DNA from 2 places in the Syntrophomonas sp. UBA5494 genome. Region 2 is predicted to be linked to the other one. Evidence: riboswitches for the same ligand, from Rfam matches in the RefSeq annotation. Region 2 holds a riboswitch; the other holds the start of a gene.
The links. Region 2 has a riboswitch for cyclic di-AMP ahead of kamA (lysine 2,3-aminomutase). Riboswitches for the same ligand answer to the same signal wherever they lie in the genome.
Positions count from the first base shown of each region.

Region 1: it holds a riboswitch for cyclic di-AMP, as region 2 does, so the genes downstream of both, B3W37_RS02970 (ABC transporter substrate-binding protein) here and kamA (lysine 2,3-aminomutase) in region 2, are expected to answer to the same signal.

Region 1 covers NZ_DIPG01000030.1:8,554-13,376, reverse strand. Annotated here, with positions in the region: gene B3W37_RS02975 (ATP-binding cassette domain-containing protein) at 1-792, opposite strand, end outside; gene B3W37_RS02970 (ABC transporter substrate-binding protein) at 795-1,856, opposite strand; cyclic di-AMP (ydaO/yuaA leader) riboswitch at 1,991-2,136, opposite strand; gene B3W37_RS02965 (hypothetical protein) at 2,422-2,496, opposite strand; gene B3W37_RS02960 (hypothetical protein) at 2,493-2,678, opposite strand; gene B3W37_RS02955 (endonuclease MutS2) at 2,843-4,777, opposite strand.
Region 2 covers NZ_DIPG01000081.1:4,158-8,980, forward strand. Annotated here, with positions in the region: gene B3W37_RS08960 (M28 family peptidase) at 362-1,588, shown strand; gene B3W37_RS08965 (MerR family transcriptional regulator) at 1,635-2,384, shown strand; gene B3W37_RS08970 (DUF3298 and DUF4163 domain-containing protein) at 2,673-3,347, opposite strand; cyclic di-AMP (ydaO/yuaA leader) riboswitch at 3,632-3,777, shown strand; gene kamA (lysine 2,3-aminomutase) at 3,877-4,823, shown strand, end outside.

The sequences.
Region 1 (4,823 bases), on a different contig from region 2:
CACGTATTCGTCAGCGGGATTGCTCATCACTTCCGCCGGAGTGCCTTGCTGCAAAAATTCCCCGTTCCTCATCACCGCCATGGTGTCCCCCAGGCGAACGGCTTCGCTCAGGTCATGGGTCACGAACACGATGGTGCGGTTGAGCTGCTTTTGCAGATTGATAAGAGTATCCTGCATCTCCCGTCGGATTAAGGGGTCCAGGCCGCTGAAAGGCTCATCCATCAAGAGCAGACCGCTGTCTTGAACCAGCGCCCTGGCGATGCCGACCCTCTGCCGCATACCGCCCGAAAGCTGCGCCGGATAATAATCTTCCCAACCGGTAAGCCCCACCTGTGCGATGGCCTGCCTGGCCAGATCTTCTCTTTCACGGGGTGCTACCCCGCACAATTTCAAACCAAAAGCCACATTGTCAAGGACATTGCGATGAGGCAGCAAACCATAATGCTGAAACACCATAGCCGTTTCATGGCGGCGAAAATCGATGAGCTCTTTCTTGTCCAACTGTAAGACATTGCGGCCATTGACCTTGATTTCCCCCCGGGTGGGTTCTACCAGGCGGGGAATGCAGCGGATCAGGGTGGATTTACCGCTGCCCGACAGTCCCATGATGACAAAAACCTCACCCTGCTTCACTTTAAATGATATATTGCGTACTGCTGCCACAGCACCGTTATTTTGCAGCTGCTCAACGGCCTGTGCATCTTCCAGGTCAAGATCCGCGGCCTGTTTGCCGAACACTTTCCATAAATTATTTACTTCCAGAAGGGTATTATGATCGTAGTTTTTTATCATGGCTACTTCACCTCTTTTAGGGCTTGTTCCACCTTCTGGGCAGCTTCCTCGGTAACCCAGCTCTTCCACCGCTCCGGGTACTTTTTCAAGAAATAGATGGCGGCCTCATCGGCTTCGGTGTCGTTTTCCTGCATATAGCCAAGGAAATCGTTGTTTTCAGCCAGTGTGGTCTGGTATTTGGAAACCAGTTCCACCACTTCGGGAGCCCTGTCTTTGAGGCTGGAGTGAACCCCCTTTAATACTTGCGCTGCCGGGAAGGCACAGCCGATATTATTGGGATCATTGTATACTTCCGCATTATATTCAGGCTCTTCCAGCATGGTCATATCCAACAGGCCCATTACCCAGGTAGGTTCCCAGTAATAGCCCACCCAGGGCTGACCCTTTTCATAGGCGGTCAGCATGGAAGTGGCCAGGGCGGTATCGGAACCGGTGCTGAAAAGGTTAAATGTCTTATCTAATCCGTAGGTCTTGAATTTGGTTGCATTGGTTTGAGTTACTGCCCATCCGGGAGGACTGGTGTGGAATCGCCCTTTAGTCGGCACTTCAGCGTCTTTGAAGAGATGCCAGTAACGGGGCAGATCAGAGACCGATTTTAAATCGGGCGCTACTGCCTTAATGCCACGCTCAGGGTCGCCTTTTATCATATAGGTGGGCACATACCAACCCTGGGGAGCGTCAGGGAAATTTTGCCCCAGATCCAACACTGCTCCGCTGGAAACCGCTTCATTCCAGGGCTCTTCGTAATTGTCTTTCCAAATCTCCATGGTTATATCAATGTCACCTTTGCTCATACCCTGCAACAAAGGCAGGGTCTCGCCAAAGGTATACTGCGGTTCGGGATAGCCATAACCATGCTGCAGGATAAAGCCCACGATGCGGTTGTGCACTTTAACGCTATCCCATGATACGTCGGCCAATACCAGTTTTTCCTTTTGACCTCCAGCGCCGGTGTTGCTGCCGCTTCCGCCACAACCCACTGCGAATAATCCAAATGCAAACAATAGTGATAACAGCAAAAGTCTGACTGTAATCTGGCCTGAAAAAGATTTAATTGTGTTCATGGATACCTCCTACCGGCCTGAAGCCACGGCAAGCGGAAGAGAGCTCAAGAAAGGAGAAATATACATATGAAGCATAATCGAAAAGGAAAAGTAGGATGATAAAGGGCAGCTGCAGGGGGCAGCATGCTTAACATCTGAATTCCCAATCTGCCTACGAGGTTAGCTGACGGGCTCGGGCCTGGGTTAGCCCTATTCCACAACCGATATAGGGTTAATGAAAACTCGCCCCATAAAATGGTTCCCCCGTGTCTCGACTCCGAGGCTTCGGCCTATTTTAGTCTTTAATTTCGATGACTTATAAATCAGCGGATGATGCTTTCTTGGCACCACCAAGCGGACGCGATTACTTCGTCAGATCATCACTCCTTTCAGAATATAGGACTTTACATACAAATATGAAACCAAGTCCCCTACAGTAAAAGCTGTGCTACTGCAGTGCCATTGATATGGTGAGAAAATCGACTGTATCAAGTTTAAATGATAAATGTGGCAGAAATGAAGCAAAACTGAGACGCAAGCTTCGCCGCCCGGGCTAAAAAGCCGATAATCAGGGATCTGTAGGCCATCAAAATATTTTGGCCAGCATTTCCGCGGAGATGTCCATACCGGTGACCTGCATACCCATAAGGGCCAAATCTATAGCATAAATCCCGGTGCCGCAGCCCAGGTCGAGAACAGTTTCCCCGAGATGCGATCCATGGACTTTAAAACCATCTCTCTTTCCAAATCGTGAACAGTACTGCCGACTTCATCTGTATACCACTTGTCGTACTCGGCGGCGATTGCATCAAATATCTCGGCTATTCTAAATGCCCTCCCCAATTTGTCATACTATTAATTGTAGCCTAAGGAAGCGAAGCATGTGGACGTTCTTTTACTTCCTTCCACGCTTCAAATGACCGGCAGGCCAATATAGGGAATAATCTTGACAGGCAAGAAGCTTCTAGCGCCGTCATAATCGTCTTCGCTTTCCGGGCGGATGATATTCATTTTTCATTGTCTCCTTCTTTAGTAATTGCCACATTTCCCTCCACATGCCGTTTTCCCATGAGGTGTCTGGCTTTGCGGTTGGCCACGCTGTCAAATATGATGGAGAAATCATAGTCTTCCGGATAAAGCTCACTGGCGGGCACAAAGAGCTTAATGCGCTTGTGATTGACCAGCCTTTTTTGGCCTTTCACCTGTACGCCGATTTCCCCCTTTTCATTGGAACGAGCGTAAACGATACCGATTTCCTTGCGCGGATAGACAAACACGCTGTCTCCAATGTTGAATTTATCGCGGTGAGACTGTATTTCAGGCTCCGGCTCCTCTTGTTTGACGATCCTGGGCGGTGTGGCGGCGGCCCGGTTGGGGGTTGAGTTGTTCTGCTGCGCCGCTGACCGATGCTCATCGGTTTTGCTGCCGTAGGCGGCCTGGTGGGCGCGTTGCAGCATTTGCCGGGGCATCCCCAGTCTTTCCGCAATATGCAGCGCGCAGCTTTCACCGGCTTCCCCGATTTCAAGCTGATAGAGCGGCATCAGGCTTTCCTTGTCAAAGGTCATGCGGGCGTTTACCAACCCGGGCTTCATGCTCGCATATTCTTTTATCTCCGGGTAGTGGGTGGTAACCACAAACAGGCATCCTTTGGCGCCGAGCTCATCCAAGATCGCAATGGCCAGCCCCATGCCTTCGGTGGGATCAGTCCCGGAGCCAAGTTCGTCCAGCAAGACCAGGGATTCTTGATCGGCCTGCTTTAAAATAGCGATGATGTTCCTCATATGCGAGGAAAAGGTGGACAGGTTTTCGGCTATGCTCTGCCCGTCGCCAATGTCGCACAAGACCAGATTGTTCAGGCAAAAGTCGCTGACTTCATCGGCGGGGACGTGCAGCCCGCTCTGCGCCATCAGAGAGAGCAGCCCCACTGTCTTAAGAGCTACGGTTTTGCCGCCGGTGTTGGGCCCGGTAATGACCACTCCCTTATTATCCCCGCCGGCCTCAAAGTTCAAGGGCACTGCGGAATCCCGGGAAATCAAGGGATGCCTGGCATTCTCCATGCGAATCCTTCTGGCGGTGTTCATGCCGACCGGTGATGCTTTCATCAAGATGCTGAGCTTGCCTTTGGCGAAGAGGAAATCGAGTGTTTCCATGGTCTCGATATTGTGCTTGATCGTTGCAAGATTACCGCTGATCAAGGCCGTCAGCGAGTACAGGATGCGCCTGATTTCGCTGTCCTCTTCAATTTGCAGGGCGTATAGCTCCGACTGCAGTCTGCCTACCGATGCAGGCTCGATGAAGCAGGTTCCCCCGGTATTGGACATCTCGATGACTGTGCCCGCGACATCCTTCTTGTGTTCGCGCTTCACCGGCAGGGTATAGCGGCCGCTTCTCATTGAGACAAAGCTTTCTGAGAACCAGGCTTTGTTTTTTCGCAAGAGGGATTCCAGCTTGGCTTTGATCTGATCGTTGGTCACAACTATCTGCCTGCGGATATCACCCAGCCGGGCCGATGCCCTGTCATCCACCATGCCGTTTCTTATGCAGCGCTCAATTTCGTTTTCCAGCTCTGCCAATTCGTCTATCGATCCCCCGTACCAGGCGATATCCGCATCGGTTGCCTCGGCTTTCTTGAGATATCTTTTCATCCTCCGGCAGGATGCCAGGAAGGACAAAACCTGCATGATCTGCTCGGGCACTAGCATGGCTTCTATGGCGATCAGGTTCATGACCTGGTGCAGTTCCGCCATTGATGAAAGGGGCGGTGTCCCGATCTGTTCAATAATGCGCCTGGCCTGGGTGGTTTCATCCATCCATAGCTTCACTTGGGCCTCTTTTAATGATGGCGCCAGTTCCCGGCAGCGGTTTTTGGCAGCCGCGGACAATGCGTTTTCGGCCAGTTTTTCCAGTATTTTATCAAATTCAAGGGCGGTGAAATTATCCATTGGGACCTCCTCATAAAAATGAAATGCCCGCCAGAGATAGCAAACC
Region 2 (4,823 bases):
ACCTTGCTTTGTACTCTTAATCGCTAGTTATTCCCGAAGTCTTTTTCCCCAGGCTTCAAAATCAGGCAGGAAGTTAAATGCGAAGGGGTAGTGGGGCATTACTGATTCGACCTCCAATTGGGCAGCACAGCTGGTTGTAAGTCCTCCATATTTTGTAGTTGTCTCAATAATAATGGAATCTAATAGTATTATAAAGAGATTTTGCATCTGGAAGGTTATAATGCTGGTTGATACAACAAACCCTCCATTTATACACCACTCCCCAGTTCAAGAGTTAGAATTGAACCGAAACGGAGACCTGCAGGCTCCACCTGAGAGAGAATCTTAGGTTTATTAAACTAGAGAAAATAAGGGGGTAATTATGGATTATAATTGTTTAAGAGAACAGATCACCCGAGATCTTACCGAACTGTGTGTGACTATCGGTGACCGCCATCCCGGCAGTGAACAAAACCAACGGGCAGTCAGCTATACCTTCGGGCGGATGGCTGCAACAATAGCAGATACCGTGATGATTCCGCTCAAATGCCTGGATTGGGAGTACGGTAATATTACCCTAAAAGTCGGTGGCGAGGCCGTTGGGGCCTTTGTCGGTCCCTATAATGAATCATTTCAGATCACCGCTCCATTTAAGATGGCTTCAACCATAGACGAATTAGCCAACACTGACGCTGCTGATCATATCCTGGTTTTACACGGCGAATTATGCAAAGAACAACTGGCCCCCAAGAATTTCGTATTCTACAACCCGGAACACCACCAGCAGATCATCGCTTTGTTGGAAGAAAAAAACCCTTTAGCTATAATTGCCGTAACTGGCTGCAACCCTAATGCGACCAGGGCATTGTGCCCGTTTCCCTTGATCGAAGACGGAGATTTTCTGATACCCTCGTGTTATGTAGACGAAGCAGCAGGGGATCGGATAAAGGCACAATTGGGGGATGAAATCTTTCTTAGTATGGAATCACGGCGCATTCCCTCGCAAGCTCATAACATCATCGGGACCGTAAAAGGCAAAACCAGTGAACGCATAGTCTTCTGTGCCCACATCGACACTAAAAAGGATACTCCGGGAGCAATCGACAACGCCGGAGGCATCTGCCTTTTGCTGGCCCTGGCCGATCAATTGCGGGATTATGCCGGCAAATACAGTATAGAATTGCTGGTGATCAACGGTGAAGACTATTATTCCTACCCTGGGGGAATGCGTTACCTGGAGGACAACCGGGATCGATTGGGAGAGATCCTCATGGTGGTCAATTCCGATGGGGCAGGTGCCCGGGGCAGCCGGACCAGCTTCTGCCATTTCCATGCCAGCGAGGAGATACAACAGATCTTAAATAGCACTTTTAGGGATCAAAACAAATATCTGCCGGTTGATCCCTGGTATTCCGGTGACCATATGACACTTGCCATGAACGGAGTGCCGGCTGTGGCATTGACCACTGAAGCGATCCAGGAGATCTTGACGACCGTGGCCCACACCGATCAGGATACCATTGATGGAGTGGATACAAATATCCTGGCTGGAGTAGCCCTGAGTCTACGTGAACTAATAGACCGGCTGAACCTGCTGACCGGAAGCTGATCATGTGACCCATAAAAATGTGATTAATGAAAGCGGTGGGACCTTCTTGGCTAAGACCTACTCCACCAAACAAATAGCAGAGCTTTCAGGTGTTCATCCCAATACCGTTCGTCTTTATGAGAAATGGGGCTTCATAGCCCCTGCCCAGCGCCGGGACAACAACTACCGTGTCTTTACGGATGAACACCTCCAGCAGATGAAACTAGCCAGGACGGCCCTGCCTGGGCCTTATCCCCTGCCAGGCCAGATAGTACAGACGATGGTCAGGGAGTTTGCCTCAAAAAACATTGCCGGCGCACTTTTACTAGCCCGCGAGTACATGGATCGAGTGGAACATGAAAAAGCCCGGGCCACTGAAGCTCTGAGCATACTGGATAAATGGTTTGAACAAAAGACCGGCGATAAGAATCAGCTGGCAGTGACTGGCAGACGGCGGGCTGCTGACGATATCGGCGTTTCTCTGGATACCTTACGGAACTGGGAGCGCAACGGCTTGTTCTCTGTCGTCCGGAACGACCGAAACCAATTGCTCTTTTCCGCATGGGACATGGAAAAAATCAGAGTGATTCGGCTGCTTAGAAACTGCGGGTATACCATCAGTTCTCTACTGCGGGTCTTTGGCGATGAGGAAAACCTTACTGAAAAGCCTTCTTTGCTTTTATCTCTACCTGATAATGATACCGATTTTTTCTATGTGACCGATCTTTTCCTGGAGTATCTAGATGGACACTATGATAGAGCCAAGAGGATAATGGATTTCATCGAAGCAAATCATGATGGGAATAACCAGGGGTAACTAGGGGGACGGTTCGAGACCACTGAAAAAATACCAAAAATTCCGTTAGAGTATGTGTAAATTATACTAGTGACCGTTGGTAAAACTTTCGGTTAGAGTGTAGAGATTGCCGCGCTACGCTCGCAACCTTAATAGTGAGCGACAGCGAACACCAGTAGTACCCGCAGGGTGCAAGGAAAGCTTTCTAGTGTCATTGCGAGCGTAGCGCGGCAATCCCAATCAATCCTTGCTCTTAATATCTTTTTACCTACTTTTTCAGTGGTCTCGAACCGTCCCCCTGGTTAGGTGCTATTTTTTGCACTTTTTGAGGGGATCCATTATGCATTTGTTGTAGGGCAATAAAAACTCCCTGATACCACTGGCATAGGGGGCAATATCGTATTGCTGAAAATAGACTACCACTCCTGACGGGGTGACGTAAAAGCTATTTACATTGAAGGTCTGATCTACCAGCTCTTCATAATTTTCAAAATAGATGTCGGGGTTTTCCTTTATTTGCTCAATGATTTTATTCTTAATATACGTTTTATAATTAGCGGAACACTTATACAATTCCCTGAGTTTTAAGATTCGCCCGGTTCTTAGATTCCAGGTTTGAGAAGTCCTATTTGTTAAACCGTGGGCTCCGCCGGTGTACTGGTAATTGTCGAAATATGAACTGATAATGCAAGCTTGGTTATAAGTTAATGCGAAGGTCTGTAGGGCCTCGAACACTCGCACCGGGAATCCGTTATTGATATCATCCAGATACTGGTCAACTGCCATTTGGTAAAGCTTGGTACGGAAATTGTTTTGCAGTGCCAGGGCGTTGCTTTTGTAGAACTGGTTTACAGTTTTAATGCTCTTTGGGTAGTTATCTGCAACAAACTCAGGATATTCAATTCGATAGTTTAAGACAGTGACACCTTCGTATTTCATCTCTTCCGTAAGTACCATAGTGTTAAAAGGTATCGATTTTTTCACTATTATCACCTCATGATAAGTTATTGGCTGATGTTACATTTGGTGACTATCTGTAAACGATAACCGCCGTGAAATGGTTCTCTTGACATCCCCCTCCTTTTTAAACTCCCTGGCACCCTCTAAATGGCAAATATTGGGGAGATGAAAGCTTGCGAACTCCTTATAAAGCTATAACTCAAAGATACTCCATAATAATTCCCTACACAGTCCAGCTTGCCGTTTTACAAAAAAAGTAATAATAATATACAATATATCTATAATTTAATAGCTTAGCGTATTAAACTACTTCAAAATCGCCGAATCTTCTGAGAGAAGAGCGGGGGAACCAATAATTGGGGTTAATCTGTTTGAGATGAGAACATATCAAATGGTAGGGCTACCCTTAGCCCGAACCCGTCAGCTAACCTCGTAGGCGTGCAAGGGAAGAATTGGGCAATATATCGTTGGCCGGATTGATTCCGGCCAACTTTGTTTTTATATTACCTTTTTATTCTTCCTTAAAATCGATCTGTGAGTAATAAGAGGAGGTATAAGGATTTTGAAAACTCAAATTTTATCTATTCAATCCAGAGAAGATTGGTCAGATTGGAGATGGCAAATGAAAAACCGTATTCAATCAACCGATATGCTGGCTAAAAATTTAATTTTGCCCGCTGAAAAGCTAATGGATATAAAAATGGCCAGCGATATTTTCCCTATGGCCATTACACCTTATTATGCATCTTTGATTAACAAGAATGACCCCAGGTGTCCCATTCGCATGCAGTCTATCCCTAGTAAACAGGAGCTTATTATGAGTAACTGCGATATGGATGACCCCTTACATGAAGACGCTGACTCACCTGTCCCTGGCTTGACTCACCGCTACCCCGATCGAGTGCTCTTAATAGTAACTAACGAGTGTTCCATGTACTGTCGCCATTGTACCCGCAAACGCAAGGTAGGAGATAGCAACAGTTCCATAGTCGATCAAAATATTATTCTGGGTATTGAGTATATTAAAGCTCATCCGGAAATACGGGATGTACTGTTGTCCGGAGGAGATCCCTTTATACTGTCTACCAGCCGTTTGGAACGAATCATACGTAAGGTAAGGGAAATTCCGCATGTACAGGTAATTCGCATCGGAACCCGCACACCGGTGGTTATGCCGCAACGTATCACTGATGATCTGGTGAAAATGCTCAAAAAATATCATCCCATATGGATCAACACTCATTTTAATCATCCGCATGAGTTTACTCCTGAAGCCACAGAAGCCCTGGCCAAGCTGGCCGATGCTGGTATTCCGCTGGGCAATCAGACCGTTTTATTAAAAGGAGTCAACGACTGCCCGATAATTATAAAGAAGTTGTCACATCTTCTGGTAAAAAACCGGGTTCGTCCCTATTATCTTTACCAATGTGATTTATCCCGTGGAATTGAACATTTTCGCACTCCTGTGGCTAAAGGGATAGAAATTATGGAATCTTTAAT